Regions from separate parts of the Janthinobacterium sp. EB271-G4-3-2 genome, predicted to be linked through region 2. Evidence: predicted binding sites of a transcription regulator. Region 2 holds the regulator's gene; the other holds the start of a gene.

Region 1 (16,095 bases), on a different contig from region 2:
TCATTTCGGCCGGCGCGCTGCTGGTGGCCCTGCTGCTGCCGTATGCGCCCCGCTTGCTGTTGCGTAGTTCCCTGCTGGCAGCCGTCGCCGCGCTGGCAGGTCTTGTGATGTTCCTGCGGTGATGTCCACCGCCATTTTCAAGGATAGACCGATGTATTTTTTACGTTTGGCGACACCGTTTTACTGTAGCTGCAACCGCAAGGCGGCTTCCTGATGGCGGCCCGCCTGCCTTCGCGCCGCGCCCGCATCCTCGGCGGCGTGGTCTTGCTGGCGCTGTTCGGCGCCGGTGCACTGTGGGCCACGCGCGGCCCGGCAACCGTATTCGATACGGCGCCCGTCAAGCGCGGCAATATTGAAGCCAGCGTCACGGCCATCGGCACCCTGCAGCCGCAAACCTATGTCGACGTGGGCGCGCAGGTGTCGGGCCAGATCACGCGGCTGCACGTGCAGCCGGGCAGCGACGTGGAAAAAGGCCAGCTGCTGGCCGAGATCGACCCCAGCGTGCAGCAAGCCACGGTCGATGCGGGCCGCGCCGCGCTGGCGGGCTTGCGCGCGCAGCTGGCCGACCAGCAGGCGCAGCACCGCCTGGCGGGCCAGCAGCACGTGCGCCAGAAGCAGATGGCCAAGTTCGATTCGACCCCCTTGGCCGACCTGGAAACGGCCGAAGCCACCCTGGCATCGGCCGGCGCCAAGATCGACCACCTGAAGGCGCAGATCGACCAGACCCAGGCCAGCCTGAAGGCGGACGAGGCGCGCCTTGGCTACACGCGCATCTACGCGCCGATGGCCGGCAAGGTGGTGGGCCTGGACGCGAAGGAAGGGCAAACCCTGAACGCCACGTACCAGACGCCGAACATCCTGCGCATCGCCGACCTGTCGGCCATGACGGTGTGGACGGAAGTGTCGGAAGCGGACGTGCGCCGCGTGCGCCCGGACATGCCCGTGTACTTCACCACCCTGGGCGGCGACCAGCGGCGCTGGAGCGGCAAGGTGCGCCAAGTGCTCCCCGCGCCGCCAGTGCCCGGCGGTTCCGCCGCCGGCACGGCCCTGGCGCCGTCGACCAGCAAGGTGATCTTGTATACCGTGCTGTTCGACGTGGATAACGCCGATGGCGAACTGATGCCGCAGATGACGGCGCAAGTGGTGTTTGTCACGGCAGCGGCGAACAATGTGCTGGCCGTGCCCTTGCCGGCCCTGAAACCGTCGACGGAAGAAGGCGCCAAGCCGGGGCAGTTCACGGCCCGCGTGATGGATGCGGACGGCAAGGTCGATACGCGCGCCGTCACCGTCGGCGTGCGCAACCGCCTCAGCGCGGAAGTGCTGCAAGGCTTGCGCGAAGGAGAATTGCTGGTCACGGGCGAGCAGCCGGCCGGCAGCGGCGCCAGCAGGTTCCAGCTGTGAGCGCGATGAGCGAGGCCAGGTCGCTGGGACAAGCGGGAGAACCTGGCCAGCCGGCGCCATTGATTGAACTTGCCGGCATCCGCAAGCGCTACGGCGGCCACGATGGCGCACCGGCCGTGGAAGTGCTGCGCGGCCTGACCTTGTCGATTGGCGCCGGCGAATTCGTCGCCATCGTCGGTGCGTCCGGTTCCGGCAAGTCGACCCTGATGCATTTGCTGGGATGCCTGGACCGCCCCAGCGACGGCACGTACCGCTTCGCCGGCCAGGACGTGGCCAGCCTGAACCCCGATGAACTGGCGTGGCTGCGGCGCGAAGCGTTCGGTTTCGTCTTCCAGGGGTATCACCTGATCGCCACGGAATCGGCGCGCGAAAACGTGGAAGTGCCTGCCCTGTACGCGGGCATGCCGGCGGCGGCCCGCCATGCGCGTTCCGCGGCGCTGCTCAAGCGCCTGGGTCTCGGTGAACGTTTGGATCACCGGCCGAACCAATTGTCGGGCGGGCAGCAGCAGCGCGTGTCGATCGCGCGCGCCCTGATGAATGGCGGACGCATCATCCTCGCCGATGAGCCGACGGGGGCGTTAGACAGCAGCAGCGGCGCCGAAGTCATGGCCCTGCTGGGCGAACTGGCCGACGCGGGCCACACCATCATCCTGATTACGCATGACCGCAAGGTGGCGGCCCAGGCGCGCCGCGTGATCGAGATCAGCGACGGCGAAATCGTCGCAGACTCGGGCGCCATCGCCATTCCCGCCACGTCGACGGCCTTGCCGCCGCTGGACATGTCGCGCGCCGCCCACGATACGGGCGCTTCGCTGGGCACAGAGTTGCTCGACGCGGCGCGCGCCGCCTGGCGCGTGCTGTGGATCAACCGCTTCCGCACGGGCTTGACCCTGCTCGGCATCGTCATCGGCGTCGCTTCCGTGATCGTCATGCTGGCCATCGGCCTGGGCACGCGCCAGCAGGTGATGGCGCAATTGGGCGCGTTCGGCTCGAACCTGCTGTACATGGCGTCGCGCGGCGAAAGTTCGCGCATCCCCGGGCGCAGCATCACCCTGGCCGACCTCGATGCGCTCAAGGACGTGCCGGGCATTTCCCACGTGCTGCCGAATGTCACGGGCAACAAGGTGATACGCCACGGTAACCTCGACGTGCAGACCTATGTGCGCGGCACGGGACCGGCCCTGCCGCAGATCCAGACCTGGCCGGTGGCCAAGGGCGGCTTCTTTACCGAGGAAGACGAGCGCGAGATGGCCACCGTGGCCGTGCTGGGCGCGCACCTGGCCGAAAAGCTGATGCCCGACGTACCCAACCCCGTGGGGCAGAGCATCCTGATCGGCAACGTGCCGTTCCAGGTGATCGGCGTGATGAGCGCGAAGGGCGCGCTGACGGGCGAGAAGGATGAAGACGACGTGCTGCTGCTGCCGTTTTCCACGGCCGGCATCCGCGTCTTCGGCCAGCGCGAGCCGACCTACACGGTGATGGCGGTGGACGACGTCAAGCGCGTGACGGAGGTGGAGGCGGCCGTCGACGCCACCATGTTCGAACGCCACCGCATCCGCGACTACGGCATCAGCAACGCGGCCGCGTCGATCGCCGCCGAAGCCAAGACGCAGGACAACATGACCATGATGCTCAGCCTGATCGCCGCCGTCTCGCTGGTGGTGGGCGGCATCGGCGTCATGAACGTGATGCTGATGACGGTGCGCGAGCGCACGCGCGAAATCGGCATCCGCATGGCGACGGGCGCGCGCCGGCGCGACATCCTGCGCCAGTTCCTCACCGAAGCCGTGCTGGTGTCGGTGGTGGGCGGCGTGGCCGGCATCGTGGTCGGCGTGACGGTGGCCGGCCTGCTGCTGGTCTGGGACGTGCCGGTGATCTTTTCCCTGAGCGCCATCGCCGGCGCGTTTGCCTGTGCCGTGGTGACGGGGCTGGTGTTTGGTTTCATGCCGGCGCGCAAGGCGTCGGGACTCGATCCGGTGGTGGCGCTGGCGGGCCAATAGGTGTTGTAACAACGCCGGCGCAGTGCCTGCCATCGCGGCCAGGCATTGCGCCGACGCCAAGGGCGAACTGCGGGGCCACGCGTAGCAAGCACCGTTTCAATTCCTGCTTGCCAGCGCTTTGTTCATGGCGAAGACTGTGCCCAGCAACGAGACGACGAGAAATCCGATAACGGTCCATGCGAACGACGCCACGTCTGACCGGTCGAGCAAAATTCCACCAACAACGCCGCCGCTGGCCACCGCGCTGTTCCAGCCCGTCGTGTACATCGATTGCGCCACATCAACCGACTCGCCGGCAAAGCGGGACAAGGCCGTTTGAGTGATTGTGGCAAAGCCGCCGACAGCGAGGCCCCATACCGCCACAGAGGGGTAGACCACCTGTGAGAGGTCGCCCCGAAGACCCAGCAGCAGTGATGCAACGGCAAAGACCATGACGCTTGCCACGGCAAGAAATTGCAGCCGACGATCGACCATGGCACCGACGAACCATAGGCCGATGATCGAACCGAGTCCGAAAACGAACAGGATGGTCTCCACGTTCGCTGACAAGCCCGAAGGCGCGAGCAATGGCTCGATATAGATGTAGAGAATGTTGTGGGCAACAACGAAAGTGAAGACAACGAACAGCACGGCGCGAATACCGGTCTTGAAAAATATGCTGGATAGAGCTTGGCGCTGTCCCTTGCTCTGGCCAGGGAAGTCGGGGACGATGGCGATGATCCACGCCATGAGCAAGAGCGCCAGGGCACTCATCAGGCCAAATGCGCCTTGCCAGCCGATGGCGCGGCCAAGCAGCGCACCGAGCGGTACACCGAGCACCAAAGCGATGGTCGCGCCGGCACCGGATATCGCAATCGCCCGTCCGCCGAGATGAGATGGCGACATGCGCACCGCATATCCAGCCAGGAGCGTCCAGACGATTCCGCCGAAGACACCGGCGAAGAAGCGCGCCGCCAGAGAGGTGCCATAGTTATCGGAAAGCGCGGTGACGAGATTGACAACCGCAAAGCCGAAGATCGCCGTCAATAGCAGCGGACGCCGCCGCATGCCTTGCGTAAGCATGGTGACCGGCATAGCGGCGACCAGCGCACCGACTGCATAGGCGGTGATGAACTGGCCTGCCAGGCTTTCAGAGACGCTCAAGCCTTGCGCAATCGAAGAAAGCAATCCGGCCGGCATGATCTCGGTCAGCAGCGTGACAAAGGCTGCCATTGCCAAGGCAAGCAGTCCACCCAAGGGCAATCGCTCGGCGCTCTTGTGCTGAGCAGATGCTGTTGTCTGATTCATAAACTAAGTTCCTCAAGTTGAAGTCGTTCTGGTTCTTTATGGAGTACCAGTACGTATGCTGCCTGCTTACCAACAAAAGAAAAATAGGCTACAGTGAACAATATATGTGACATAACCGTCATTAATTGATGGGCATAAATGGAAAATCTTGGTTCTCTTGATCTCTTCGTACGCGCGGGGGAGTCCCGCAGCTTCACTGCGGCCGGGCAGCAGCTGGGCATCTCTGCATCGGCCGTCAGCAAGGCCATCGCGCGGCTCGAAGAACGCTTGGGGGTTCGTCTGTTCCACCGCTCTACGCGCACCATTAGCCTGACATCGGAAGGTGCGTTGTTCCTGGAGCGCTGCCGCCGTATCCTTTGCGAGGTGGAGTTGGCCGAAGCCGAACTCCTGCAAACGCAAAGCGCCCCTCATGGCAAGCTGCGCATCAGTCTTCCATCGCTCGGCACCTTGTTCATGCCCAAGCTGGCGGCCTTCCAGCGGTGCTATCCCGCTGTCGCGCTGGACATCGACTGCTCGGATCGTCTGGTGGATGTGATCGAAGAAGGCTTCGATGCCGTGATCCGCACCGGAGAACCCGGCGATTCCCGCTTGATGGCACGTGCGCTCGGCGCTTATCGAAGAGTCATCGTCGGTGCTCCCGACTATTTCCAGCGGGCTGGACTTCCGCAGCAAGCTGAAGACTTGGCCAAGCACGCCTGCCTGCTGTACCGCTATCCCACGACGGGCAAAATGGACGCATGGCCGTTGAGCAGGAACGGTCATTTCCTCTCCATGGATCTGCCGGGCAGCATGGTAACGAATGCGCTGGACCCGCAGATCTGCTTTGCCGAACAAGGTCTCGGCATTGCCTGTGTGCCTGACATCGCCGTGCGTCGTCAGCTGGACGAAGGCCGGTTAGTCACTGTGCTGGACGAATACAACCAGGACCGCACCGCATTGCGCATATTGTGGCCCTCCAGCAAACATCTGTCGCCGAAGCTCAGGGTGTTTGTGGACTTCATCGCGCAGAACTTGTTTCCGCTTTGACGGTGGGCATGGCGTGAGGTGCAGTGCTTTATGTATGTCGTCATACTGGTATATGTTGCATCGTGAAATAAAAAGGATTGCTCCTGCCTCAACACACGGTACTATCTCCCCATAATAAAAAAGCAGTGTTTCGCGTGCCCTTGCGGGCACACACCAACCACCACAGGAGAACCCGATGCAGAAAAAATCAACCCTGAAGACCGGTATCGCCGCCGCCCTCATGCTGGCCTTCGGCATGGGTGCCGCGCAGGCGCAGGAAGTCGTGCGCCTCGGCAATTTGAAATTCGCCCATTACGGCGCCGTGTCGTACATCAAGGAAATCGCGCCCAAGTGCGGCATCAAGGTCGAGGAGCATATCTTCGCCAAGGGCCTCGACGTGATGCAGGCGATTATCGCGGGCGAGCTGGACGTGGGCGCGACTGCGTCCGAAGCGGCCATTTCCGGCCGCGCCGGCGGTGCCCCGATCTATGTGGTGGCCGGTTTTGCCAAGGGCGGCGCGCGCCTGGTGGGCGGGGCGGGGCAAAAGATCGCCAGCGTCAAGGAACTCAAGGGCAAGCGCGTGGGCGTGACGCGCGGCGGCATTCAGGAAGTGCTGCTGCTGGCCGAGCTGTCGCAGGCGGGCCTGACGTATTCCGAAACCAAGGGCAAGGACGTGCAGCTGGTGTTCCTTGCCTACGCCGACTTGAACCAGGCGCTGATGGGCAAGAATATCGACGCCATGATGCAGTCGGAGCCGCAATCGTCGCAGGCGATCAACAAGGGCTTCGGCACCGAAGTCATCAAACCGTACGACACGCCGATCGGCGAGCCCGTGCGGACCATGGTGATGACGGAAAAGTTCTACAAGGAACGCCGTCCCGTGGCGGAAAAATTCATGCGCTGCTTCGTCGAAGCGACCAAGACCTTTATCGACAACAAGGCGACGGCGGAAAAATATGTGCGCGAAGTCGTGTTCCGCGGCCAGATCACGAAGGATGACTTCGACGACGCGATCAGCAATTCGCCGTATTCGTACGACATCTCGCCCGAGCATATCCAGGTCACCACGGACGTGATGGTGAAAACGGGCGTGGGCCGCATGACGAAACCGCCCGTGGCCAAGGACTGGGTCAAGACGGACTTGCTGGAGCAGGCGAAAAAGAGCCTGAACGTGAAGTAAATCAGGCAACCATGAAAAAAACCTCCGCACCAGCGATGGCGCGGAGGTTTTTTGTGGAGGAGTGGCCTTAGCGGGCGTTAAAACCCATCCAGCCTTTTTCCGTCTGGCGGAAGCTCAGCGTGTAGATGCGGGTCAGCTCATCGCCTTTCTTCAGCTGGCGGCTGATGATGGCGCCGTAATTGTCTTGCACGAGCTGGTCCGACCATTGCATCAGGTTGTCGAAACGCTCGGCCGTCATCGCCGCCTGGCGCGCCAGCAGCGGTGCGGGAATCGCCTTCTTTTCCAGCTGCTGCACCCAGAATTCGCGGAAGACCTTGTTCTCTCCGCCCATGCCGCGCGCCATCAGGCCCAGGCCCATGGTCATGCCCACGGTGCCGTCCGTTTTCGCCTCAGCCTCGAGCTTGTCGGCCACGTCGGCCAGCAATTCCAGGTAGCCCACCTTGGCGCGCAGCACGGCCGATCCCTTGATTTCGTACTGTTCGTTCTCTTTCCAGCCGTTCAGCTTTTCCAGCTTTGCGATGTCGAAGTACTCCTTGTACAGGTCATAGCTTTGGATGGACGTGCGGAAATACTCCTCGTACGTGGACTGGGAAGGCGCATCTTTCATGCAACCGCTTAATACAGTGCAGGCGGCCAGCAGGAGGCAGGTCCAGGAAATTTTTTTGAAAGAAAACATGGCGGTGGGGGGCGAGTGGCGAAAAGTGAAAGATTGTTGCTCTATGGACATAATTATAGGGCTGGCTCATCCAGATGGCAACGTGGCCGTGACGCGGTGGCAGTGCGCCGCAGGAAAGATTGCCGAAATCTTGAGGGTGCGCCACCCCGCCGCGCCCGAGGCGCGATATCATGGCAGGCTTGCGGTGTCGGCTGGCGGCGAATTGCCTGCAGCCCATACTGTCGCTTGAATCGCGCTTGCCGGCTATGGTGTAAACTTAAACTATGCAGATCTATTTCTTTTTCATCGCCGCCCTGTTGTATGCGGCGTGCGCGGTGCTTCCCTCGTCCCGTGCCCGGCTCATTGCCGGCCTGACCGGCGTCGCCTGGCTGGCGCACGCCGCCACCCTGTGGTTCGACCTGATGGCGCCGGGCACCTTGCGCTTCGGTTTTTCCGCCATGCTGTCGGCCGCGCTGTGGGTTTCCGTGGGCGCCTACTGGATAGAGAACCGCAATTTCAGCCTGGACGGATTGCGCCGCATGGTCATGCCCAGCGCCGTCCTCGCCATTGGCCTGGCCTGGGCCTTTCCCGGCAGCCAGGTCAGCATGGAAGGCAAGTCGGCCGTCTTCGGCTGGCATATTGCCGTGGCCGTGCTCGCCTACAGCACCTTGACGATTGCCGCTTTTCACGCCGTGCTGATGGCGTTGCAGGAATCGCGTTTGCATACGCGCAGCGAAAGCCGCGGCTTCATCGGCACGGCGCTGGACCAGCTGCCCGCCCTGCTGACGATGGAAAAGCTGCTGTTCCGCATGATCGGCCTGGGTTTTATTTTGCTCAGCCTGACCGTGCTGTCGGGCATCGTGTTTTCTGAGCAACTGTTTGGCAAGGCCCTCAACTGGGATCACAAATCCGTGTTTACCATGCTGTCGTGGCTCTTGTTTGCCGCCCTGCTGGCAGGCCGGCGCTTCCGCGGCTGGCGCGGCAAGACGGCGCTGAGTTTTACCCTGGCCGGTTTCGCCACCTTGCTGCTGGCCTATGTCGGCAGCCGTTTTGTACTGGAAGTGGTTTTACACCGAGGATTCGCATGACACGTGTTTTATTCTGGCTGGCGCTGGTGTTTCTGGTGCTGTTTGCTATCCGCAGCAAGATCCGGGGCATGCAGCAGCGCGCCCGCGCCCAGCAGCAGCCGAACCCGTATGCGGCGCCGGTGCGGCCGCAGGAATTGCCGGATGCCGAGCTGATGCTGTGCTGCGCCCATTGCGGCGTGTACTACCCGGCCTCGGAAAACGTGCAGGCCAAGGGCCACGATTACTGCAGCCACGCGCACGCCACCTTGTAAGGGCAGGCCGGCGCGCCGTTGCTCATCCGTATCGTAACGTCCTCCGGCCTCCGTCCGGCGTAGCATCTGCAGCAGGCGGTTCGTCGCCGCCATCGCGGAAAGGCGCGCTTCCATGTCCGGTCCCAGTCCCAGCCAGTATTCTGCCGCCGATATGCCGCCGGCGCCGCAACTGAGCGGCAACTCGCTGCCCATGCAGGCCGTGCGCGCGCAGATCGGCCGCATCGCCCGCTGCGGCGCGCCCGTGGCCATCCGCGGCGAATCGGGCACGGGCAAGGAACTGGCGGCGCGCGCCATCCATGCGCAGGGCGCGCGCGCCGGCTTCCCGTTTATCGCCGTCAACTGCGGCGCCATTCCCGAAGCGCTGATGGAGGCGGAATTCTTTGGCTGCCGCCCGGGCGCCTACACGGGCGCGCTGCACGAGCGCCAGGGCCTGTTCCAGGCGGCCCATGGCGGCAGTTTGCTGCTCGACGAAGTCGATGACCTGCCGCTGGCCATGCAGGTGAAGCTGCTGCGCGTGCTGCAGGAGCGCCGCGTGCGCAAGCTGGGCGGCAGTACCGACGAAGCCATCGACGTGCGCATCCTGTGCGCCAGCCAGCACGGCCTGGCGCGCGGCGTGGCCGCCGGCACGTTTCGCCAGGACCTGTTTTACCGCCTGAATGTGATCGAGCTGGCGCTGCCGCCGCTGCGCGAGCGGCGCGGCGATCTGCAGGTATTATGTGAGGTGATTCTCGCGCGCCTGTCGCCACGCCGGGCCGTGAGCCTGGCGCCGACCGTGCTGGCGGCACTGGCCGCGTATGCGTTCCCGGGCAATGTGCGCGAACTGGAAAACGTGCTGGAGCGGGCGCTGGCCTTTGCCGACGGCGGCGTGATCGCGCCCGACGGCCTGGCCTTGCCGTCCGCGCCGGGCAGCATGCCGTTGCGGGCGGCGCCGGCACTGCCGGACTTGCCGGCGCGGCAACTGTGCCTGCCCGGCATGGCGGCATGTGGCGTGGCTCCGGTCCTGCCGCTGGACGTGTATTTGCGCCAGGCCGAGCGCGACATGATCATGCTGGCGCTGGCGCAGGCGCGCTACCACCGCGCGCGGGCGGCGCGCCAGCTGGGTTTGAGCGTGCGCCAGTTGCGTTACCGCATGCAGAAATTGACGATACAGGAAGCCTTACTTGATGAGCGGATGGACGATAGATGAACACGGCTGGTGCGATGGCGCGCTGCGCTATGACTCGCCGCACCACGATGCGCGCCCGGACGGTACGCAAGTCGACTTGCTGGTGATCCATAACATCAGCTTGCCGGGCGGGCACTTTGGCGGACCGCATGTGTCGGACTTGTTTACGGGCCGGGTGGATTATAATGCCGATCCTTCTTTCTCCGACCTGCGTGGCTTGCAGGTGTCGGCGCACTTTTTTGTGCGGCGCGATGGTACGTTATTGCAATATGTTTCTACTGATCAACGTGCCTGGCATGCGGGCGCATCCATGTTCGAAGGGCGCCCGCAGTGCAACGGCTATTCCATCGGTATTGAAATGGAAGGTTCGGACTTTGTCCCCTTTCAGCAGCAGCAATACCGCGTGCTGGCGGCGCTGACGGCCGCGCTGGTGGCACGCTACGGCTTGTCCGAGGTGCGCGGCCATGAGCATATTGCGCCGGACAGGAAGACGGATCCGGGACCGTTTTTTGACTGGCATTTTTATCAAAAATGCTGGCTGGAAACCTTGCGCGGGCAGCCTGCGTTAGCGCTTACTTCGCGGGGATTGGGCTTTCCATCCACACCCTGAAAAGTCAACCGAAATCGTATATGAAAATACAAAAAATTACGCCGACGGATGCCGGAAAACTATTGCATCCCCCTCCGATGGGCACTACAATTAGTGCAGAAGTTGGATGTAAAGACTATATGTAGTGCCATCACAGACGTTTTCAGAATTATTGTCAAAGCTACCCGGATTGCTGATAAAGCACTGGAACTGGCGGTTTATCACCCTTGATCGTGTTTCGCGCCAGCCGGGCAGTGCGGTGTGGCGATATGGATTCTGACACGGTTGTATGCATTATGAATTTACTATTTAGCAACAAATACCTGAAGAAACCCTGACCATCGGGCGTTCTATTCAACAACACACGCGGCAGCAAAACTGCAGGCTGACTTTAGCTGACAACGGGAGCTTCAATGCAATCACCACAAGATATTTCCATCCATCCAACGCCAGTATCGCCAGCGCCAGGCGCGGCCAACAGCGTGGCGAGCACGGGCGCGGCATTGGGCGACTATCGCATCATCCGACGCAACGGCGCGGTGGTGGCATTTGAGCCTTCGAAGATCGCCATCGCCATGACCAAGGCGTTTTTGGCCGTTAACGGCGGCCAGGGCGCAGCCTCGGCACGCATCCGCGAACTGGTGGAGCAATTGACGGACGGCGTCGTCGCCGCGCTGGTGCGCCGCCATCCGGGCGGCGGCACCTTCCATATCGAAGACGTGCAAGATCAGGTGGAACTGTCGCTGATGCGTTCGGGCGAGCACGACGTGGCGCGTGCCTACGTGCTGTACCGCGCCAAGCACATGGAAGAGCGCCGCCTGCAGAAGGAAGCGCAAGGCGCTTCCGCGCAAGTTTCCGCACCACAATTGAACGTGACCGACAACGGCGTGCGCCGCCTGCTGGACATGCAGGAAGTGCGCGACCTGATCAACGCCGCCTGCGCCGGCCTGGAAAAGCACGTCGATGCCGACGCCATCCTGGCCGAGACCGTGAAGAACCTGTACGACGGCGTACCCGTCGAAGAACTGCACAAGTCGGCCATCCTGGCGGCGCGCGCGCTGATGGAAAAAGACCCGGCCTACAGTCAGGTCACGGCCCGCATCCTGCTGCACACGGTGCGCAAGGAAGTGTTCGGCAAGGAAGTGCCGCAAGCGGCCGCTGCCGCTGAATACCTGACGTATTTCCCGCAATATATCGCCAAGGGCATCGCCGCTGAGCTGCTGAACCCGGTACTCGCCAGTTTCGACCTGGAACGCCTGGCCAAAGCCATCGTCGCCGACCGCGACTTGCAGTTCGGCTACATCGGCCTGCAAACCCTGTACGACCGCTATTTCCTGCACATCCAGGACGTGCGCATCGAAATGCCGCAGGCGTTCTACATGCGCGTGGCCATGGGCCTGGCGCTGAACGAGGCGGACCGCGAAGCGCGCGCCATCGAGTTCTACAGCCTGCTGTCCTCGTTCGACTTCATGAGCTCGACCCCGACCCTGTTCAATTCGGGCACCCTGCGCTCGCAGCTGTCGTCGTGCTACCTGAGCACCGTCTCCGATGACCTGGAAGGCATCTACGACGCCATCAAGGACAACGCGCTGCTGGCCAAGTTCGCGGGCGGCCTGGGCAACGACTGGACGCCGGTGCGCGCCCTCGGCGCCCACATCAAGGGTACCAACGGCAAGTCGCAAGGCGTGGTGCCGTTCCTGAAAGTGGTCAACGACACGGCCGTGGCAGTCAACCAGGGCGGCAAGCGCAAGGGCGCCGTCTGCGCCTACCTGGAAACCTGGCACATGGATATCGAGGAATTCCTCGACCTGCGCAAGAACACGGGCGACGACCGCCGCCGCACGCACGACATGAACACGGCGAACTGGATTCCCGACATGTTCATGAAGCGCGTCATGGAAAAAGGCGATTGGACCCTGTTCTCGCCGTCGGACACGCCGGACCTGCACGACAAGGTCGGCAAGGCTTTTGAACAGGCTTACCTGGGCTACGAAGCCAAGGCCGCCGCCGGCGAAATCCGCGTCTTCAAGAAGATCGCGGCGCTGGACCTGTGGCGCAAGATGCTGTCGATGCTGTTTGAAACGGGCCACCCATGGATCACGTTCAAGGATCCTTGCAACATCCGCAGCCCGCAGTCGCACGTCGGCGTCGTCCACAGCTCGAACCTGTGCACGGAAATCACGCTGAACACGGGCCCTGACGAAATCGCCGTCTGCAACCTCGGTTCCGTCAACATGCCGGCGCACATGAAGGAAGGCAAGCTCGATCACGTCAAGCTGGCCAAGACCATCCGCACCGCCATGCGCATGCTCGACAACGTCATCGACATCAATTACTACGCCGTCGACAAGGCGCGCAATTCGAACATGCGCCACCGTCCCGTCGGCATGGGCGTGATGGGCTTCCAGGACTGCCTGCACATGATGCGCATCCCGTTCGCCTCGGACGCCGCCGTAGCGTTTGCCGACACCTCGATGGAAGCCGTCTGCTACTACGCCTACCTGGCGTCGACGGAACTGGCCGAAGAGCGCGGCCGCTATGAATCGTACGCCGGTTCGCTGTGGGACCGCGGCATCCTGCCGCAGGATTCGGTGAAACTGCTGGCCGAAGAGCGCGGCGGCTACCTGGAAGTCGATTCCTCGTCCGCCATGGACTGGACCCCGGTGCGCGAACGCATCGCCAAGTTCGGCATGCGCAACTCGAACTGCGTGGCGATCGCCCCGACGGCGACGATCTCGAACATCATCGGCGTATCGGCCTGTATCGAGCCGACGTTCCAGAACCTGTACGTGAAATCGAACCTGTCGGGCGAATTCACCGAGATCAACGGCTACCTGGTGCGCGACCTGAAGGCGCGCGACCTGTGGGATGAAGTCATGATCTCGGACCTGAAGTATTTCGACGGCTCGCTGGTGAAGATCGACCGCATCCCGCAAGACCTGCGCGATATCTACGCCACCGCCTTTGAAGTGTCGCCAAGCTGGCTGGTGGAAGCGGCTTCGCGTCGCCAGAAGTGGATCGACCAGGCCCAGTCGCTGAACATCTACATGGCTGGCGCATCGGGCAAGAAACTGGACGAGACCTACAAGCTGGCATGGCTGCGTGGCCTGAAAACCACCTACTACCTGCGTACCATCGCCGCTACCCACATGGAGAAATCGACCTCCAAGACGGGCGCCCTGAACGCCGTGGCAGTCGACGGCGGCATGTCGGCCAGCGCCCAAAGTGCACAGAGCAGCGCCCAGGCAGCGGCAGCGGACGACGCCGATGGCGAAGCCTGCTACCTGCGCCCAGGTGATGACGGTTTCGAAGAATGCGAAGCCTGCCAGTAAGATTTTAGTTGTCAGCCCAGAGCGTCTGGGCTGATTCAATGTTGTCAATGTCCGCATTGTCCGATTCAACGGGCCTGTTGCGGATCGCCGGCTCGCCGGCATGGAAAGGAAGAAGAATATGTCGTTGTCATGGGATGATGAAACCACGTCGGCAGCTGTGCCGCGTCCGGCGCAGCAAGCGCCGTTGGGTAATACCGAATTGAACCTGCCGGCAGGTGCCGAGCCGTCCGAAGCGAACGCCGAGCAAGTGGCGCGCCGCGTGAATGCGGACGACAAGCGCATCATCAACGGCAAGACGGACGTCAACCAGCTGGTGCCGTTCAAGTACAAATGGGCGTGGGACAAATACCTGGCCGGCTGCGCCAACCACTGGATGCCGCAGGAAGTGAACATGCAGCGCGATATCGAGCTGTGGAAGAATCCGAACGGCCTGACGGACGACGAGCGCCGCCTGGTCAAGCGCAACCTGGGCTTCTTCGTGACGGCCGACTCGCTGGCCGCCAACAACATCGTGCTGGGTACCTACCGCCACATCACGGCGCCCGAGTGCCGCCAGTACCTGCTGCGCCAGGCGTTCGAGGAAGCGATCCACACGCACGCTTACCAGTACATCGTCGAATCGCTGGGCCTGGACGAAGGCGAGATCTTCAACGCCTACAACGAAGTCAAGTCGATCCGCGACAAGGATGAATTCCTGATCCCGTTCATCAACACCCTGACCGACCCGGCATTCGTCACCGGCACGGTGGAAAACGATCAGAAGCTGCTCAAATCGCTGATCGTGTTTGCCTGCCTGATGGAAGGCCTGTTCTTCTACGTCGGCTTCACGCAGATCCTGGCGCTGGGCCGCCAGAACAAGATGATGGGCGCGGCGGAACAGTACCAGTACATCCTGCGCGACGAATCGATGCACTGCAACTTCGGCATCGACTTGATCAACACGATCAAGATGGAAAACCCGCAGCTGTGGACGGCCGAATTCCGCGAAGAGATCAAAGTATTGTTCATGCAGGCCGTGGAACTGGAATACGCGTACGCGGAAGACACCATGCCACGCGGCGTGCTGGGTCTGAATGCGCCGATGTTCAAGGGCTATTTGCGCTTCATCGCCAACCGCCGCGCGCAGCAGATCGGCATCGAGCCGCTGTTCGCCCAGGAAGAAAATCCATTCCCGTGGATGAGCGAAATGATCGACATGAAGAAGGAACGCAACTTCTTCGAGACGCGCGTGACCGAGTATCAAACCGGTGGTGCGCTGAACTGGGAGTAATCCTTTTTCAGGCTACGCCAACAAGCGCCGTCATCGTGACGGCGCTTTTTTTTTGCGTGCATGGCGGCGGAAAAATGCGCGCATCATCGGCCCATGCGACAGGGCTTGCGCCAGGATTTCCGGATGCCGCGCATGGCCGCATCGCGCAGTCGAAAAAGCATTTCCGGAGACGCCGGCGGCGGCATTTGCCGCGCGATTGTGCGATAGCACGCGTATCGTGCAAAAAAGGGGGCGAAAACGTGTCGTGCCGGTTGCGCATTGACAAGGTTTTCGTGTACTTTATGAGATTGCAAATGCGAGCGTTAGAATGCGGGGTTTTTTAACCAGCGCGGTAGCGAAAAAACCTCGCAAAACAGGGATACAGATTTACACGGATATGCACAAAACCACACCGTTTTCGTCTGCCGCCGTGCCCGAATTTTTTCAGGCATGGCGGTTTTTTATTTGACGCATCGGTGTTGTGGCGAGCGCGATGCGAGGAGCGAAAAAACGCACGGCATCGAAAACGAATGACCGAATTCAGACTTTGCCACCAGCTGCGAGATAAAGCAGGGTGGCACCGACGATGGCTGAAGTGCTGCAAACGTGAGGAGTTGCAGCAGTTCAGCTGGTGCCGAATTCATTAGCGCAAACGACCGTTTGCGCCGATGAATAATTCGCCTGGCCTATCCCTGTGGTGGGTCGGACGGGTTTAAATCTTGTAGCTTAAATTTCTCATCTCAGATGAAGGAGAGACAAATGGCAACAGCCGCTAAGAAATCAGAAGTAAAGAAACCAGCCGCCAAGGCTGCTCCTGCCGCGAAGAAGCCGGCAGCCGCAGCGAAACCAGCAGTGAAACCAGCCGCCAAAGCCGCAGCCAAGCCTGCAGCAAA
Region 2 (16,095 bases):
GACAGGTTCAGCTCGTCGCAACGCTCTTCCGTCAGGGTCAGGCAGACCAGGCCACGCGCATGCGTGATCATGAAATTGATGGCTTCAGGCGTCACGAAATCGGCGGCAAGCACCAGATCGCCTTCATTTTCCCGGTCTTCTTCATCGACCAGTATCACCATGCGGCCGGCGCGCAATTCAGCGACGATCTCTTCGGTGCTGGATATAGACATTGTTCATCCTCGTATGACGCCGGTCAAAACCTGCTGCGCATCGGTATAGGCGGCCTGCGATGCTCACCGTACCTTCGTACGGTTGCGCTTCTCAGCCACCTCTCCCTTCCGCTCGCGACGGTTTTGCCAGGCGTTGTTAATGTAACTAAAAACTGAACCTAAACCTGAAACATCAAGCGAGAATATTCCGCGAATTTCCGGGAATTTTCTTATAACCTGCTATTTTAAAGGATTTAGCGCTTGCAGACCTGAAATAAGACAGCTTTACGGCACGGATGCCGCAGCCTGCATCACAAAGCGCCGATTCCCCGTTCCAGCGCACACGGCGGCGGCAAGACGCGCGCCGCCGGCCTTGCAAAGAGCATAAGATCAGCCCGTCACCGCCACGGCGCTGATACCCCACTCGCAGCGATACCCCACACAGGAGCGGCAATATGAAAACCAACGGATCGGCCATCTGGTCAGGCGGCATCAAGGATGGCAAGGGCGCCATCAGCACGCGCAGCGGCGCCTTGCAGGAATATCCCTACGGCTTTGCCAGCCGCTTCGAAGGCAAGCCCGGAACCAATCCCGAGGAATTGATCGGCGCCGCCCACGCGGGCTGCTTCACCATGGCCCTGTCGCTGATCCTCGGCGAAGCGGGCCTGACGGCGGAAAAGATGGAGACGACGGCCGAAGTGACCCTCGACAAGGTGGACGACGGCTTCGCCATCACGGCCGTCCACCTGATCCTCAAAGCGAAGATACCGGGCGCCGACCAGGCCAAGTTCGAGGAATTGACGGGCAAAGCCAAGGCCGGCTGCCCCGTGTCGAAGCTGCTGAAAGCCAACATTACCCTGGACGCCACCCTGCTGCCCTAGATTTTAGGCACGGGCTTGACGGGTTCCACGGGGGCCACCGGTGCCACCAGCGGCAGGCGCGAGTCGCCGGCCGGCAATGGCCGGTTCATCAGGCCGGGATTCAGGGCTGCATTGTTCAGGTTATAGGCGGCGATGGCTGCCGCCACGGATGGGTCTTGCGATGACGGCAAGGGCACGGCCTGGCCCGCGTTTTGCGCAGCCAGCTCTTGCGCCTGGGCATTTTGCTGGGCCAGCCGGGCCTGGGCCGTCGCCTCCAGTCCTGCTTGTGCCTGTAACTGGGTATCGCGCGCCCGGGTCTGCGCGCGCGCGGCCTCTGCCTGCGCCAGCAGCTGGGCATCGCTGTCGGCCAGCTGTGCCGAGGTCAGCCGTGCACGCTCCATCGCATCGGCTGCCGCCTGTGCCTGCTCTTCGCGCTGCGTCTGCTGCAATTGATCCTGGCGCAACGCGTCCAGGCGCGCGTCTTCCTGCCGCAGGGCCTGGCGTTCGGCGTCCAGGCGCTGCGTGTCGATATCCTGGGCGTCAAAACGCCGCTGGCCGGCCCTCTGCGCCTGCTGCAAGTCCTGCCCGGCTGTCGCCGGTGGCGGCCGCAGCTCCTGCAAGTCCAGATTCAGCTCTTCCGCTTCCAGTTGCCGCTGCAGTTCCAGCTGCCGCTGCGCGATGGCAGCCGTTTGCGGCGGCGCCCCGTCGATGGGCTGCGGCTGCGGCTGCGTGGCTTGCGACGCCTGCGCGGCGCCGGACGGCAATGTTTCGCCCGTTAAATCCGCTTCGACATTGGTCGCCAGCGGCGCGCCCTGCTGCCGGGCCAGCACGGCGCCCACCTGCGCCAGCACATCCGTTCCCTGTTGCAGGGCATCCAGGGTGGCGTTGCTGTCGGCCGCATAGGCGGCTTGCAACATTGGCGCATCGACATCTTCATTGCGCAAGTCGATGCCGATGCGGGCCAGCTGCGCTTGCGTGAGCAAGCTGCCGTCCTGCGCCAGCGCGGCGGCCGCATCCGTCGTGCCGTCGCCCGACAGCAAATCGTAACGCTGCGCCAGGCTGCCCGGGGTGTCGCCGGCCGTCGCCAGCTGGCTGGCGTCGATGCCGCTCGTTTGCAGCTGGGCGAACGATTCCGTCAACTGCCGCGCCAGCGCCAGCAAGTCGTCATTGACATTCACGGGGGTATTTGCCGCCCTGGCCTCTTCCGTGGCGCCCTGCAAGGCCAGCAGTTGCCGGCGCGACAAGGCCACGCCGGACAGGAACTGCCCCAGCGGGGAAATGTCGACCTGGGTCGAGGACTGGATGGCAAGGGCCGCCACCGCGCTGGACGGCGGCACGGGCAGCGCAGGCGCCAGCGGTACCGTCGCGCCCACGCGGGACGTGGCCGGAATGGTGTTGGGCACGGTTGCGCGCGAAATCGGGTCCATGGCTAGCCTCCACTGCGGAAAGCTTCATAGTATGCGCGTCTGAAGGAAAAGCAACACACGCTTGGCAAGGCGGCAGCTGTGTTGCTTCAAGCTGCGGTGTTAAGCGGCAGCCTTGTCCAGCGACAGCATGCGCTCGACATAGCGGGCGATCAAATCGATTTCCAGGTTGACCTTGCCATCGACCGTCAAGTGTTTCAGGGTCGTCATGGCGATCGTATGCGGGATCAGGTTGATCGAGAAGCGGCAACCGTTGACGGCGCCCGCGCCCAAGTCTTCCACACGGTTGACGGTCAGCGACACGCCATTGACGACGACGGAACCCTTGAAGGCCAGGTATTTCGCCAGTTCATGGGGTGCTTCGATCACCAGTTCCCACGATTCGCCCACGGCTTCGAACTTGCGCACGATGCCCAGGCCGTCGACGTGGCCGGACACCAGATGGCCGCCCAGGCGCTCGGCCAGGGTCAGGGCTTTTTCCAGGTTCACTTCCGTCGTGGTATCGAGGCCCACGGTGCAATTGAGGCTTTCGCGCGAGACATCGACGGCAAAGCCCGTATCCGATTTTTCCACCACCGTCATGCAGGCGCCATTGATGGCGATCGAATCGCCCAGGGCCACGTCGGCCAGCGGCAAGCCGCCCGCGTGGATGTTCAGGCGCACGCCTGCATCGAGGCCGCCGTCGAGTGGCTGCACGGTTTCAATCTTGCCGATGGCGGCAACAATTCCTGTAAACATGAACTAACCCTATAAAGTGTAAAAGTATTAATTGCGCTGAGCGAATCTTGCAAGGATACGCACATCTTCGCCCACTTGCTGAACCTGGTGAAATTGCAAAGTGCGCTGCTGCTTGATATCCGTCAATGCGGGCAAGGCAAACATGCCTTGCGCGTCTCCCAGCAAGGTGGGCGCCAGGTAGACCAGCAACTCATCGACGCAGCCTTCGCGGATCAGCGAACCGTTCAGCTTGGCGCCGGCCTCGACGTGGACTTCATTGATTTGCCGGCGCCCCAGTTCCAGCATCAGCGCGGGCAAGTCGACCTTGCCGTCCCCGTTCGGCAGCACGATGACTTCCGCGCCCAGGGCACGCAACTGTGCTTCCTTTTCCGGGTTGGCGACGGCCGCCACGATCCACGTGCCGCCACCTTGCAGGATGCGCGCGTCGAGGCTGATGTCGAGCCGGCTGTCGATGACGATGCGGCGCGGCTGGCGCAGCGTCTCGACGGCGCGCACGTTCAGTTGCGGGTCATCCGCCTTGACCGTGCCGATGCCCGTCAGGATGGCGCAAGCGCGCGCGCGCCACGCGTGGCCGTCGGCGCGCGCCAGCGGCCCCGTGATCCACTGGCTTTGCCCATTGTGCAAGGCCGTCATGCCGTCCAGGCTGGCCGCCGTTTTCATGCGCACCCACGGCTTGCCGCGCTGCATGCGCGAAAAGAAGCCGATATTCATTTCATAGGCCTCATCGGCCAGCACGTCCGTGGTCACGGCGATGCCGGCCGCTTCCAGCTTGGCCAGTCCCTGCCCCGCCACCAGCGGGTTCGGGTCCGTCATGGCGGCCACGACGCGGCCCAGCCCCGCGCGCACGAGCGCATCGGAGCATGGCGGCGTGCGGCCATGGTGGTTGCACGGTTCCAGGGTGACATAGGCGGTGGCGCCGCGCACGTCATTGCCGCGCGCCGCCGCATTGGCCAGCGCTTGCACCTCGGCATGATCCTGCCCGGCCGCCTGCGTCACGCCGGCGCCGATCACCTGGCCATCCCTGACAATCACGCAGCCGATGCGGGGATTGGGCGAGGTCGTGTACAGACCGCGCGCCGCCCATTCCAGCGCCAGGCGCATGCCATCGATATCGTTGAGTATTTCCACGGGCTACTTTGCTTGAAGGTGAGTAATTGATCAGTCTTGCTACGAACTGTCGGCCACGCCGCTGCAATTGACCGCTTGCTGCTGCGGATCGCACACGCGCACCCTGCCCAGCATATTGATTTTAATATGGCGCACCTGCTTTCCCAAAGCCAGGGACAAGGTACCCCAGCGCGCCGCCAGGCTATTGGTCGCGCTGCAACTGCGTCCTGCGCCATTGTAGGCGATATAAAACGGCGCCGTGGCCGACGAAAACGCGAACTGGGCCGTGATGCCCTCCGGCAGCGGTCCCTGGCGGAACAGCAATTCGTCATTACCGTCGAACGCCAGGCTGGCATTGCGGTCGATGAAGATCAGCCAGCCCGTGCGCCAATCCGTGCCACCGGGCCCGGCCGGCATCAGCAGCACGCGCTGTCCGCGCGCCATCGCCTGCGCCCGCGTCAATTCGATGGCCGAGAACAAGTCCGTGGCCGCCGCGCGCACCTGCTGTCGCGCCAGCACCTGCTGCAAGCTGGGCATGGCAGCCGCGACCAACAGCGCGGCAATCGCCAGCACGGCCAGCAATTCGAGCATGGTGTGCCCGAGGGTGCGCCCGAATGTGTGCCTGCTCCGCGGTGGTCGCTTGCGCGTGGCCATGGCCTAAGTAATCCTCAGGAAATTATTGTGAATTTATGACGAACAGAACCGGATGCCATGCAAGGCGCCCGCTGCGACGCAGTGCGAGCACTGTTAGCAGCGGGCAACGTCGCAGAGGGCCGGTTATGGAAGTCAGAAATCACAATAATTTATTGGGGGTTACTTAGCGCCAGCAATGGCTGGCCGGGCCGCTGCTGCCGCGCTGGCCCGTGCTGCTCAAGGACAGGACACCGCAATCGGCATCCTGGAACTGCGCATCGACCTTGGACGTGCCCGGCATCGCGCGCAACAGCACGCATTGCCCGATCGCCAGGCCGGGACAAGCCAGCGCCTCGATTTCATACGCGCTGCCGACCGCGCCCCCTTCGCCCGACCACCACGGGAATTGCTGCGCTTGCGAAGCCGGCGACGCCGAGGAAAACGCCAGATAGTGATTGTTTTGCGAGTAATAGCGCTCCTGCTGTTGCATCAGGCGCAGCAGGGCCGCCTGCCCCTGCACCCGCTTGGCGCGCACGAGATGGCCTTGATAAGCGGGCACGGCCAGCGCCAACAGCAGGCTCATGATCGCCAGCGCGGACAGCAGTTCGATCAGGCTGAAGCCCGGCGGGCGGGCAGCAAGAGCGCCACCGTTTGCAGCGGCCCGGTTCTGCCTTGCCAACGTTCCCATGCGATCTTCCTTTCCAAAAAGCGCCTGCCGATACGCTGCAACCGCCTTGCCGGGGCCTATTTTTTCTTGGCCGCCTCGTGCAATTCGCGCCAGTTCGCCACTTCGCGCCAACTGAGGCGCCGGGCCGGCAACGGCGCGCTGACGACCTTGACGCCCGCCACGCTGGCCGCGCCGGGCAAGCCAGGCTGCAGCACGGCCAGTTCCTTGCGCCCCTCGGCCCGCCCTGCCGCCGTCGCGGCGCCCACCGTGCTGTTCAGTTCCAGCGCCAGCGGCGGCGCGCGCGCCAGGCCATCGTACAAGCGCCCTGTCTGCGCGCCCGCCTGCACGACCCCGTCGCCATCGGCGGCAAAGCCGCTCAGCACATCGAGCACGTACAGGCGGGTGGCCGGCCTGGCGCAAGGATCGCGCCCCGGCAGGACGGTATTGAACAGCACCTTGCCGGCGGCCAGCACGGCACTGTTGATGCTGCGTTCGCCCGTCTGCGCGGTATCGAGAAAATCGAGGTACCAACCGCGCATGGCATCGCTGCCCGTGTAGCGCAGTTCGGCGCCATCGACGCGCACGCCGCCCGTCGCCTCGCTCAGGCTGCGCTGTTCCAGGTCGGCCCGGCTGCGCGTGGGAGACGACTTCCGCACATCGTCGTGCACGGCGTAAAACGACTGCGACAGGAAAGCGGCGGGCCAGGTATCGGCCGCCTCGACCAGCTTGCCCGTGCCGAACAGCAGCAGATAGCCGCCACCGGGCGCATACGCCACGCTCAGTTGCTGCGTCACGGGCTGGCGCCGGCCCTGCGCATCGCGCGCGACAAAGACGAGCTTGCGTCCCTGCCCCTCTTTCCATGGCGGCCCGCCAGCCATGTCGAGGCGCCAGATATTGCCCTGTAAATCGCCCGCATACTGGAAAGCCAGCGCGCCGTCGCTGCCCGGCACCACGGAGGGCGGACCCAGCGCGTGGGGGGCGGCATCGGCGCCCGTATCGGCCTCGCTGCCATGGCCACCATCACCGCCGCCGCTGGCCACAGGCACCTTGAGCCGGAAGTAATTACTTCCCAACTTCCATGGTGTGCCGGGCGCCTTGTCCAGCGCCAGCAGGAAGATGGCGGCGGCCGATGCGGGCGCCGTCGTGTCCTTGCCGTCATTGACATGGTTGTTGTAGCCGCTGGCGACGATGGCAAAATCACGGTAGGCCGGCGCCCCCTCCTTGCCGCCCATGTTGATGCGGGCGAAGGCGGGCAGTGCGCGCACGTTGCCCATGAGCCTGTCGTCGCGGTCCGTAAACTCCCACAGCGCCCCATCTTGCGCGAAGCGGGCCGGATCCGTGATATCGAGCGCAAACACGCCTTGCGCTCCGCCACCCATGCCCGACACCAGCACCGTCTTCCAATGTCCCGACGCTTGCACTTCCGCCGTGGCCGCCGCGCCGTCGAGCAGTGGGCCGGGGCTGTAGTGAGTGCTCGCAGCGGCGACAGCAAGGCGCAGCAGCGCTTGCGGCAGATAGGCAAACACTTCACTGCCCGTACGCGCATCGAACGCATGCAGCAAACCATCGTTGGCGCCCAGGTACAGCATTTTGCGCCGCTGCAGCAGCGCCTTGCGGTGCACGCCATAGCTGGCGCCCGGCATGCCCAGCCCCGGCGCGCCCACGTACAGCAGATTGCCATGCGGCGCGGTACCCAGGCTGCCTGAGCGGCGCCGCAGGAAGCCACCCGGCTGGCCCGTCTCGTGCGTGCGCTGTCCCAGCAGATACGCCAGGCGCGCTTCTCCCCGTCCATCGCCACCGTCGAATGCGCCGCGCTGTTCCGCGTCGAGCCCCTTCCAGGCCAGCGGCATCAGGGCGCCCTTGGCGTCGATCGTATAGACGGGACGCAAGGCCGCCGGCGCTCCATCCGGCGCGGGCTTATCCTGGCCGCCGGCGCGCCACCATGGCTTGCCGGGAAGCACTGCGCCATCGGCGCCCACGGCAAACGCGGTGCGCGACACGGTCATGCCGCCATCGGCCAGGCGCAGCTGCGTCTGGAACCAGTACGCTTCTTCCGTACCGCTGGCCAGCGCCATCAGGGCTGGCCCCGCCAGCGTCGCCGCCAGCGTGCCCTTGTCGGCGGAGACAAAGGCTGCGCGCAGTCCCGCGATCAGGGCGGCCGGATCGCTGCCGGACAAATAATGGGCGGGCCAGCGGCCATCCAGGCTCCATTCATCGAACGCGCTGCCCGTCGCGCTCTTGAACGGATTGGCGTCGCCGTTCGCATCGAGAAAGCCGCCATATTTTGCCGCCAGCAACAGTGGTGTGGTGGTGGGCACGCCGGCCGGGTCGCCCTGGCGCAAGTCGCCCGCGTAGTGCTCGACCTTTGCAACGCCGTCGTTCTTGCCGCCAGGACGCAAGGCTTGCACATGCGACCAATAGGCCAGCCCTGCCGCATGGTAGCTGGCGCCGCCCGCCCCGTCGGCCAGCAATTCCAGTGCCGCCAGGTCCGGCCGTGGCGCGGGATTGCCCTGCGCGCCGCCGCTTTCCAGGCTGGCCACCGCATGCGTCCAGGCCATCGCGTCGAACGGCGGCGGCGAGAAGCCATCGGCAGCGCGTGCGCGGTCGCCGTTGGATGCGGGAGCCACAGGGACATTACCGGGCACATAGCGGTCGCCCGCCATGCCCGCATCGCCCAGGCTGACGACGATGTGGCGCTGGCAACCGGCCGTTTGCGGGTCGCTCCAGGGCGTCACGACCGGCAAGCCGTCGTCAATGGCAGACGGGGCCGTGGCGGGCGGCACGACAGGGCTTGCCTGCCGTCCTTGCAGGTAGCGCAGCGATTCGTACAGCAATTCAGCCAGCGGCGCCGCCTTCGCGTACGCGCCCGGATGCCCGGCATTGCCGCGGCCGAGGCCATTGATGTAAGCGGTCACCCCGCCGCCAGGGCCCGCAGCCTGAGACGTAGATTGAGTCGCATACACGCCGTTGGCGGGATTCCACTCGGCGTCGGCATTGTCTTGCGGCATAAAGTCGGGCGCCGCCCAGCGTTGCCTGCCCACGTGAGCCAATGGCGCACGCAGCACGCCGCCATACACGGGGCCGGCATTGCCGGACACGCCGTTCAAGTGGCCAAACACGCCCACGCGCACCCTGCCGCCATGGCGCTGCACGGCGCCCACCGGCTTGTAGTTCTTGCCATACGCGAGGCACAAGTCGTCGCGCAGCGGCCCTTCATCGGCATCGCAAACGCGCACGCGCGCGAGGAACACACCGTGCGTGGCCGCAGCGCCAGGTACGTCGCAACTGCCGCCCGGGGGCAAGCTGGCGTCGCCGAACAGCAGGCGATTACGGCAGGAAACGATGGCCAGTTGCGCCAGCGCAAACGGCGTCGCCGCCGCCACGCCCGCCTGCAAGACCTTGCGCGGGAAAAAGACGGGGTGGGCAAAGAAGTCGATGGGGCTGTCCGCATCGGGCAAATAGGCGCGCTGCAGCACCGTCTTGCGCACTTCGTCGATGACGCGGTCGCCGCCCGTCAAGGCATAACGGACGATGTCGAGCATGCTGGCGCCGGCCCAGTTGAGAAAGTTGCCGCTGAAACTGTCGCCGCCGCAGCCATGCAAGGCATCGGCCGGTTTCAGCACGGAGAAGTAAGCGGTCGCTATGCGCAAGTCCGGCAGCATGACGCCGTCCTTGCTGCGGTACGGATAGCTGTAGCACATGCGCGCATGGAAGTACCCTGCGTATTCGCGCTGCGGCGCATAGTCGCCGCCATGCGCGGCAGCGGCGGCAGCGTGCGTGAGGGACAGGTTGAGCAGCAGATTCGGCGGCACCCTGGCGCCGTACAAACCCGCGTCGTCCCGCGCCAGCACCACGGGAGGAGCAGCCGCGATGGCGGCGCCGCAAGCCAGGCAAACGAGGCCGACCAGCAGCCGCCAGCCGCACCAAAGCGCCCTCATGGCCCCGCTCCCACCGCCTGCTTGCGGTAATAACTTTGCAGCACGACTTGCGTGCTTTCCTGCGCCCCAAAACCGATGGCCGTGATGCGGTACACATAGCTTTCCGTGGCCATGCCGCCGGCCATTGCCGTAGCCTGCGCCCCGGGCGGGTGAAACGGCAGCAGTTCGATCAGGTAGCGGGGCCGGCGCGACGGCAGAAAACCCTGTCCTGTCTGCATGACGGCACCCGTAAACTGGCCATACGGCACCGCGCGGCTGCCAGCGTCGGCACCATCGAGGTCCGTGCTTAGCCAGAGGGCCGGCGCGTCCGGCGCTGCGGGCAGGCACAGGCCCAGTGCGCCTCCCTCGCCGCAGCCGTCCGCGAAGCCGGCCGCACTGCCTGGCGCGAAGAGGCTGCTGCGTCCCGGCGCACCAGGTAAACCTTCGATATCGTTCTGCGCATCCACCAATGCCTCCTCCGCCGCCTGAAACGCGATCTGCCGGTCGCGCTCGCCGCGTGCCGCCTTCTCGCCCTGCAAGGCCATCTGCGCCGCCGATATGCCCAGCAACAAGATAATCACCAGCAGGCACAGCACATACACGAGGGTGGCGCCACCGTGGCGTACGCAAGTTGGGCACCACGGTTCGCAACGGCGGATGCCCCTGCCTGCCATCGCGCCGCCCGCCTAGGCCGGCCCGTTGCGCAGCATGATGCTCGTCTGCACCAGTTGCCGCGGCCGCGAGCGCGTCGCGGCGGGCAAGGAGGCGCGCGCGATGCGCACGCCCGTGTCGCCGGCGCCGTGCGCCTCGGCATATGCCTTGCCGAACAGGTCGAACTGCGCCGGCCCCAGTTCCGTCATCTTGTCCGCCTGGCCCGCCTCGCCATGCAGCAACAGGGCCACGCGCACGCTGGCCACGCGCTTCCAGTGCGTGCGCCGGTGCAGATCGCGCTGGCGCGCGGCCGCATCCGCCCCCTCCAGCACCAGCGCCGCATCGTAGGCCTCAAGCGCGCTGGCGTTGACATACTGGTTCGCCACGCCATCGGGCGGCGTATCCGTGTCGAGGCCATACAGGACCTGGAAAGCGTCGACGCCACGGATGATGGCGTCCGCGCCCCAGCCGTTCTCGCCACGGTATTTGCAGCGCAACTCGCCCTCGCCATCGGCACCTTGCGCCACATAGAAAATGCTCCAGCCCCGCTGCGCCTCCGTTTGCGCGGCACCCACGCCGAAGCCCGCGCAATTGAGCACGGAGCCGTCGCCGCCCTCTTCCTTGCCGGCGCCGTAATAGCGCAGGGCCAGCACGTCGCTGCCATGCAGGGCGCCGGGCAAAGCCTGGCTGATGCCCTCGCTGTTCTTGCCCAGGCTGCGCGCATCGAGCCCGGCCACATTCGCGCTGTCGTCATCGGCATGGGCGACGGGCGCGGCGCTGCTGTCCCAGTTCACGTACGCCGTCTGGCGCACGGCGCGGGCGACGGTGTCGAGCGCATAGCGGCCGTTGTCATCGAGCCGCGCACTGGCGGACTGGTCGCCATAACCGCCGCTGGCCGCCAGCAATACGCTACCGGCGGCCAGCATCAACAGCGCACCCAGCGACAGGGCCACCAGCAATTCGACCAGGCTCATGCCGCGATGCCGATACAGGACCTCGCTCATGCACCGCCTCCGCCCAGCTGGAATGCCAGCCTGGGCAGCGACTCGCCTGCCGCATCCACGGCGGGCGAGCCATCGGGCAAGCGGGCGCGCCAGCCCAGCTTGATGACGATGGGTGCGCCCTTGCCGCCGCTGCACGCCCACTGCAAGCCTTGGGCGGCGGCATCCCATGCGGAAGTGTCGCGGCAGATATGCAGGCGCGCGCCGGGCAAGGCCGCATGCAGCCGCTGCTTCCATTCGGCGATATCGAATTGCGCCAGGTCGGCCGCGCTGCAGACAGTGGCGCCGAAGCAGTCAGGCGCACCGCCGCCTGCTTCGGCGTCGTCCGCCGCCGCGTAGGCCACGTTCAGGTAGGGATTGCCCGTATCGGGGCCATTCATGAGCACGCTGTTCGCGCGCATGCGTTCGGCCATGCCGGCAGCCAGTTGCACGCCCGCCGACAACAGCGCCGACTCGTGGCGGGCGCGCAGCGAGTGCAATTGCAGGATGCTGGCGCCCAGCAGACCCAGCGCCAACAGCAGCAGCGACACGAGCACCTCGACGAGGCTGCTGCCACCGGCAGAAAACATAGTGTGACCGCCCTTGCGCATGCGCTACTCCCTTCCGCAGAAAGAGTCGCAGGAACAGGCGGCCCAGCTACAAGATAGGCGCGCGCAAAAAGCCGGGTCTGCGCTGGCGCAAACAACACGGCAATAAGATGGGAAGAACAGCGGTGGGATTGATCAGGCCGCTTGCCAGGCGAACGCTGGTGTGGTGAACATGGGGCGCATGACCAGCCCCGCCTTCAACAAGGTGGACGTCAGGGCTTGCGCGCCTGCCCCACTTCGGCGATCGCATCCTGGAATTCGGCCAGATCTTCGAAATTCTTGTAGACGGAAGCGAAGCGGATGTAGGCGATCTTGTCGAGGCGCTTCAATTCTTGCATGACGAGTTCGCCGATATAGCCGGAATCGACTTCACGCAAGCCGCTGGTCAGCAGCTTTTCCTGGATGGACGCGATGGCCGTATCCACCGAGGCGGCCGCAACGGGACGCTTGCGCAAGGCCAGCATCAGACTGCCGCGCAACTTATCCGCAGCGAACTCCGTCCGGCTGCCATTCTTTTTGACGACGGCCGGCATGATAAGTTCAATCCGTTCGTACGTGGTAAAACGCTTGTCGCATTTGCCGCAGCGGCGGCGGCGCCGAATGGCATCCCCTTCCTCCGATACGCGCGTATCGAGAACCTGGGTGTCGCCGTGCTGGCAAAATGGACATTTCATGGGCTGGCTACAACTTTATAGTAATAATTACGGGAAATCGCCGCCCTTGTACAAAGGGCGCCCGAATCACTCCGGGCGCCCTTGGGCACGAAGGAATGTGTCATACAGAATCTTACTCCGTATGACACATTCTGGACAAATTATTATGCGGCGTACACAGGGTGCGCGTCGGCCAGTACTTTCACGGCCGCTTTCACGCGCTCGATGATGGCGGCGTCATGCGGATTGTCCAGCACGTCGGCGATCAGGTTGCCCACTTCTTCCGCTTGCGCTTCCTTGAAACCGCGCGTCGTCATCGCCGGGCTGCCCAGGCGGATGCCCGAGGTGACGAATGGTTTTTGCGGGTCGTTCGGGATGCCGTTCTTGTTGCAGGTGATGTGCGCGGAACCGAGGATGGCTTCGGCTTCCTTGCCCGTCAGGTTCTTGGCGCGCAGGTCGACCAGCATGACGTGCGATTCGGTGCCACCGGACACGATGCGCAGGCCGCGCTTGATCAGGGTTTTCGCCAGCACGTCGGCGTTCTTGATCACTTGCTTCTGGTATTCGACGAATTCAGGGCTCAGTGCTTCCTTGAAGGCGACGGCCTTGCCGGCGATCACGTGCATCAGCGGGCCGCCCTGGATACCAGGGAAGATGGCCGAATTGATGGCTTTTTCGTGTTCGGCCTTCATCAGGATGATGCCGCCGCGCGGGCCGCGCAACGATTTGTGCGTGGTCGATGTGACGAAGTCGGCGAACGGCACCGGGTTCGGGTACAGGCCGGCGGCGATCAGGCCGGCGTAGTGGGCCATGTCGACCATGAAGTAGGCGCCAACTTCCTTGGCGATCTTGCCGAAGCGTTCGAAGTCGATCTTTTTCGAGAATGCGGACGCGCCGGCGATGATCAATTTCGGCTTGCGTTCGCGCGCCAGGCGCTCCATTGCCTCGTAGTCGATGTCTTCTTCCGCCGTCAAACCGTAGGACACGACATCAAACCATTTGCCGGACATGTTCAGCGGCATGCCGTGGGTCAGGTGGCCGCCTTCGGCCAGCGACATACCCATGATCAGGTCGCCTGGTTTCAACATGGCAAAGAACACGCCCTGGTTCGCTTGCGAGCCGGAGTTCGGCTGCACGTTCGCGCATTCGGCGCCGAACAGCTGCTTGACACGGTCGATGGCCAGTTGCTCGGCCACGTCGACGTATTCGCAGCCACCGTAGTAGCGCTTGCCTGGATAACCTTCGGCGTACTTGTTCGTCAGCTGCGAGCCTTGCGCTTCCATTACGGCTGGCGACGTGTAGTTCTCCGACGCGATCAGTTCGATGTGATCGTGCTGGCGCGTGTTCTCTTTTTGAATGACGGCGAACAATTCAGGATCGACGTTGGCGAGGGTGTGATCTTTTGCAAACATGTAAAAACTCCAAGTATGAGGGTGCTTGTACTGGCAGATTGGATCGAATGAGGGGAGCCGGCGTTAAGTGAATAACAACATTGGACAGGCAGCCTCTTCGTGCTTTTCCATAGTGGCTACCCAGGCGAACGGCTGATGAAAAATCTCACGTTTCCCGGTGGGTGCCCACCTTTCGCCGGTTTGCCGACCGCCATCCATGGAGATCGCCCGACTTTTCGCCAGTCACGTGAGACGTAATGGAATGCAAATTGTAAGTTAAGTGCCGAAATTGAGCAAGGAATGCAACCGTGCGGCTATAATCGCCGCGCGCCACCGCAGCCCGGACACGGCCACAGGCCGCCCGGAGCATGCCTGCGGCTCTTAAGCTGGACTTAAACCTGGTCATGGCTTGTAAGCGTATGTTACGAAGCTTGCCATTGCACACGCCGGATTTACAATGCTGCGGTGCAACTTATATGCAGCTTTTGCATGGCTTTCCAGCAAGCGCCCACAGTCACAAGAAGAAAAATCGCGTAAAATGTTGCTCAATCTCACTACTGGCGCAATAAACATGCCTTCAGTCTTTACCTGGAACGTACGTGTCTACTATGAAGACACCGACGCCGGCGGCATCGTCTATTACGCTAACTACCTGAAATTCTTCGAGCGCGCGCGCACCGAATGGCTGCGCGCCATCGACGTGGGCCAGCAGGAATTGCTGGAGCAGCATGACGCGATGTTCGTTGTCAAAAGCGTTAACGCCGACTATCATGCGCCAGCCAGGCTCGATGACACGGTAAGATTGACATTAAGCATAGAGAAAATGGGGCGCGCCTCCATCGTTTTCCTGCAACAAGCCTGGTGCGGCGACAGCCTGCTCAACACGGCACGCGTCAAGATCGGCTGCGTCGATTCGGCACTGCGCCCGCGCGCCGTGCCCGATGCGGTAGCGGCCCGCATGCGCGCCGCCTGAACCCCACCCGCCACTCCGGATAATTCACCCAACAGACTGCCAGCCAATGAACGTTACACAAGATCTTTCTTTCCTCGCGCTCATCTCCAATGCCCACCTGATCGTGCAACTGATCATGGCACTGCTGCTGCTGATTTCCCTGACCAGCTGGACCTACATTTTCCGCAAGATGTTTGCCGTGCGCCAGGCGCGCAAGCAAACCATCGAATTCGAACGCAGCTTCTGGGCGGGCGGCAACCTGCATGCGCTGCACCAGAACGCCAGCGGCAACCGCGACCAGAGCGGCGCGCTGGCCCGCATCTTCGACGCCGGCATGGGTGAATTCATCAAGGGCAAGGCTTCCTACGGTTCGCGCGACGCGCTGGACGTCGGTGCCGTGCTCGACGGCGCACGCCGCGCCATGCGCGCCGCCTTCCAGCGTGAAATGGACGTGCTCGAATCGCACCTGGCCTTCCTCGCTTCCGTCGGCTCCGTCTCGCCGTACATCGGCCTGCTCGGCACCGTCTGGGGCATCATGAACGCCTTCCGCGGCCTGGCCAACGTGCAGCAAGCCACCCTGGCCGCCGTCGCGCCCGGCATTGCCGAAGCGCTGATCGCCACGGCCATCGGCCTGTTCGCCGCGATTCCCGCCGTCGTCGCCTACAACCGTTTTTCGCATGACATCGACCGCCTGGCGATCCGCTTCGAGAGCTTCGTCGAGGAATTCTCCAACATCTTGCAGCGCCAGTCGCGCTAAGAGGGGGCAGCGTCCATGGGTTCCTCATTCAATAGCGGCGGCATGCGCGGCGGCCGTGGCCGCAAGTTCAAGTCCGAGATCAACGTCGTGCCGTACATCGACGTGATGCTGGTGCTGCTGATCATTTTCATGGTGATGCCGTCGTCGAACAATCCCAGCGTGGTGAACTTGCCCAACGCGGAAAAGTCGGCGAAACCACCCGATGACTATATTCAGATCGTGCTGAAACCGAATGGTTCGCTGTCGATCGGCGTCATCGGCAAGGAGCAGTTGTCGCCGGAAACGGAACCGAACCGCGACGCCCTGCTGCGCAAGCTGCGCGGTTTGCACGAGAGCAATCCAGACTATCCCGTGATGATCGCGGGCGACAAGGAAAGCAAGTACGACGATGTGATCCAGCTCATTTCGGAAGCGAAAAAGATGGGCATTACCCGCGTTGGCCTGGCCACCAAGTAAGCGCAGCATCCTGTTTCCAGACTTGACCGTTTTTAGATAGACTAGACTTTGCAGAACAAACAAATCGACCATGTACTCGGCAAGCCCTACAGCGTGCCGCGCGAACGCAG

The links. Region 2 encodes NrdR, which represses ribonucleotide reductase genes. Its sites were predicted from a motif close to CACNANATNTNGTG; they were not measured.
Region 1: the regulator NrdR is predicted to act here: its motif matches at 10,756-10,769, upstream of IGS55_RS25470 (ribonucleoside-diphosphate reductase subunit alpha).

What each region holds. Positions count from the first base shown of each region.
Region 1 is NZ_JACYMG010000016.1:29,953-46,047, reverse strand. Features, by position in the region: gene IGS55_RS25530 (DUF3325 domain-containing protein) at 1-122, shown strand, start outside; gene IGS55_RS25525 (efflux RND transporter periplasmic adaptor subunit) at 214-1,401, shown strand; gene IGS55_RS25520 (MacB family efflux pump subunit) at 1,407-3,401, shown strand; gene IGS55_RS25515 (MFS transporter) at 3,498-4,688, opposite strand; gene IGS55_RS25510 (LysR family transcriptional regulator) at 4,827-5,714, shown strand; gene IGS55_RS25505 (ABC transporter substrate-binding protein) at 5,890-6,873, shown strand; gene IGS55_RS25500 (hypothetical protein) at 6,941-7,480, opposite strand; gene IGS55_RS25495 (hypothetical protein) at 7,479-7,778, shown strand; gene IGS55_RS25490 (cytochrome C assembly family protein) at 7,813-8,616, shown strand; gene IGS55_RS25485 (PP0621 family protein) at 8,613-8,867, shown strand; gene IGS55_RS25480 (sigma-54 dependent transcriptional regulator) at 8,980-10,053, shown strand; gene ampD (1,6-anhydro-N-acetylmuramyl-L-alanine amidase AmpD) at 10,031-10,642, shown strand; gene IGS55_RS25470 (ribonucleoside-diphosphate reductase subunit alpha) at 11,035-13,953, shown strand; gene IGS55_RS25465 (ribonucleotide-diphosphate reductase subunit beta) at 14,072-15,223, shown strand; gene IGS55_RS25460 (hypothetical protein) at 15,975-16,095, opposite strand, start outside.
Region 2 is NZ_JACYMG010000009.1:246,055-262,149, forward strand. Features, by position in the region: gene ribBA (bifunctional 3,4-dihydroxy-2-butanone-4-phosphate synthase/GTP cyclohydrolase II) at 1-212, opposite strand, end outside; gene IGS55_RS19680 (OsmC family protein) at 647-1,072, shown strand; gene IGS55_RS19685 (hypothetical protein) at 1,069-2,478, opposite strand; gene IGS55_RS19690 (riboflavin synthase) at 2,578-3,213, opposite strand; gene ribD (bifunctional diaminohydroxyphosphoribosylaminopyrimidine deaminase/5-amino-6-(5-phosphoribosylamino)uracil reductase RibD) at 3,241-4,341, opposite strand; gene IGS55_RS19700 (GspH/FimT family protein) at 4,381-4,911, opposite strand; gene IGS55_RS19705 (type IV pilin protein) at 5,138-5,641, opposite strand; gene IGS55_RS19710 (pilus assembly protein) at 5,698-9,558, opposite strand; gene IGS55_RS19715 (pilus assembly PilX family protein) at 9,555-10,211, opposite strand; gene IGS55_RS19720 (PilW family protein) at 10,224-11,192, opposite strand; gene pilV (type IV pilus modification protein PilV) at 11,189-11,758, opposite strand; gene nrdR (transcriptional regulator NrdR) at 11,989-12,450, opposite strand; gene glyA (serine hydroxymethyltransferase) at 12,594-13,841, opposite strand; ZMP/ZTP riboswitch at 13,953-14,077, opposite strand; gene ybgC (tol-pal system-associated acyl-CoA thioesterase) at 14,392-14,793, shown strand; gene tolQ (protein TolQ) at 14,840-15,529, shown strand; gene IGS55_RS19750 (ExbD/TolR family protein) at 15,545-15,985, shown strand; gene tolA (cell envelope integrity protein TolA) at 16,034-16,095, shown strand, end outside.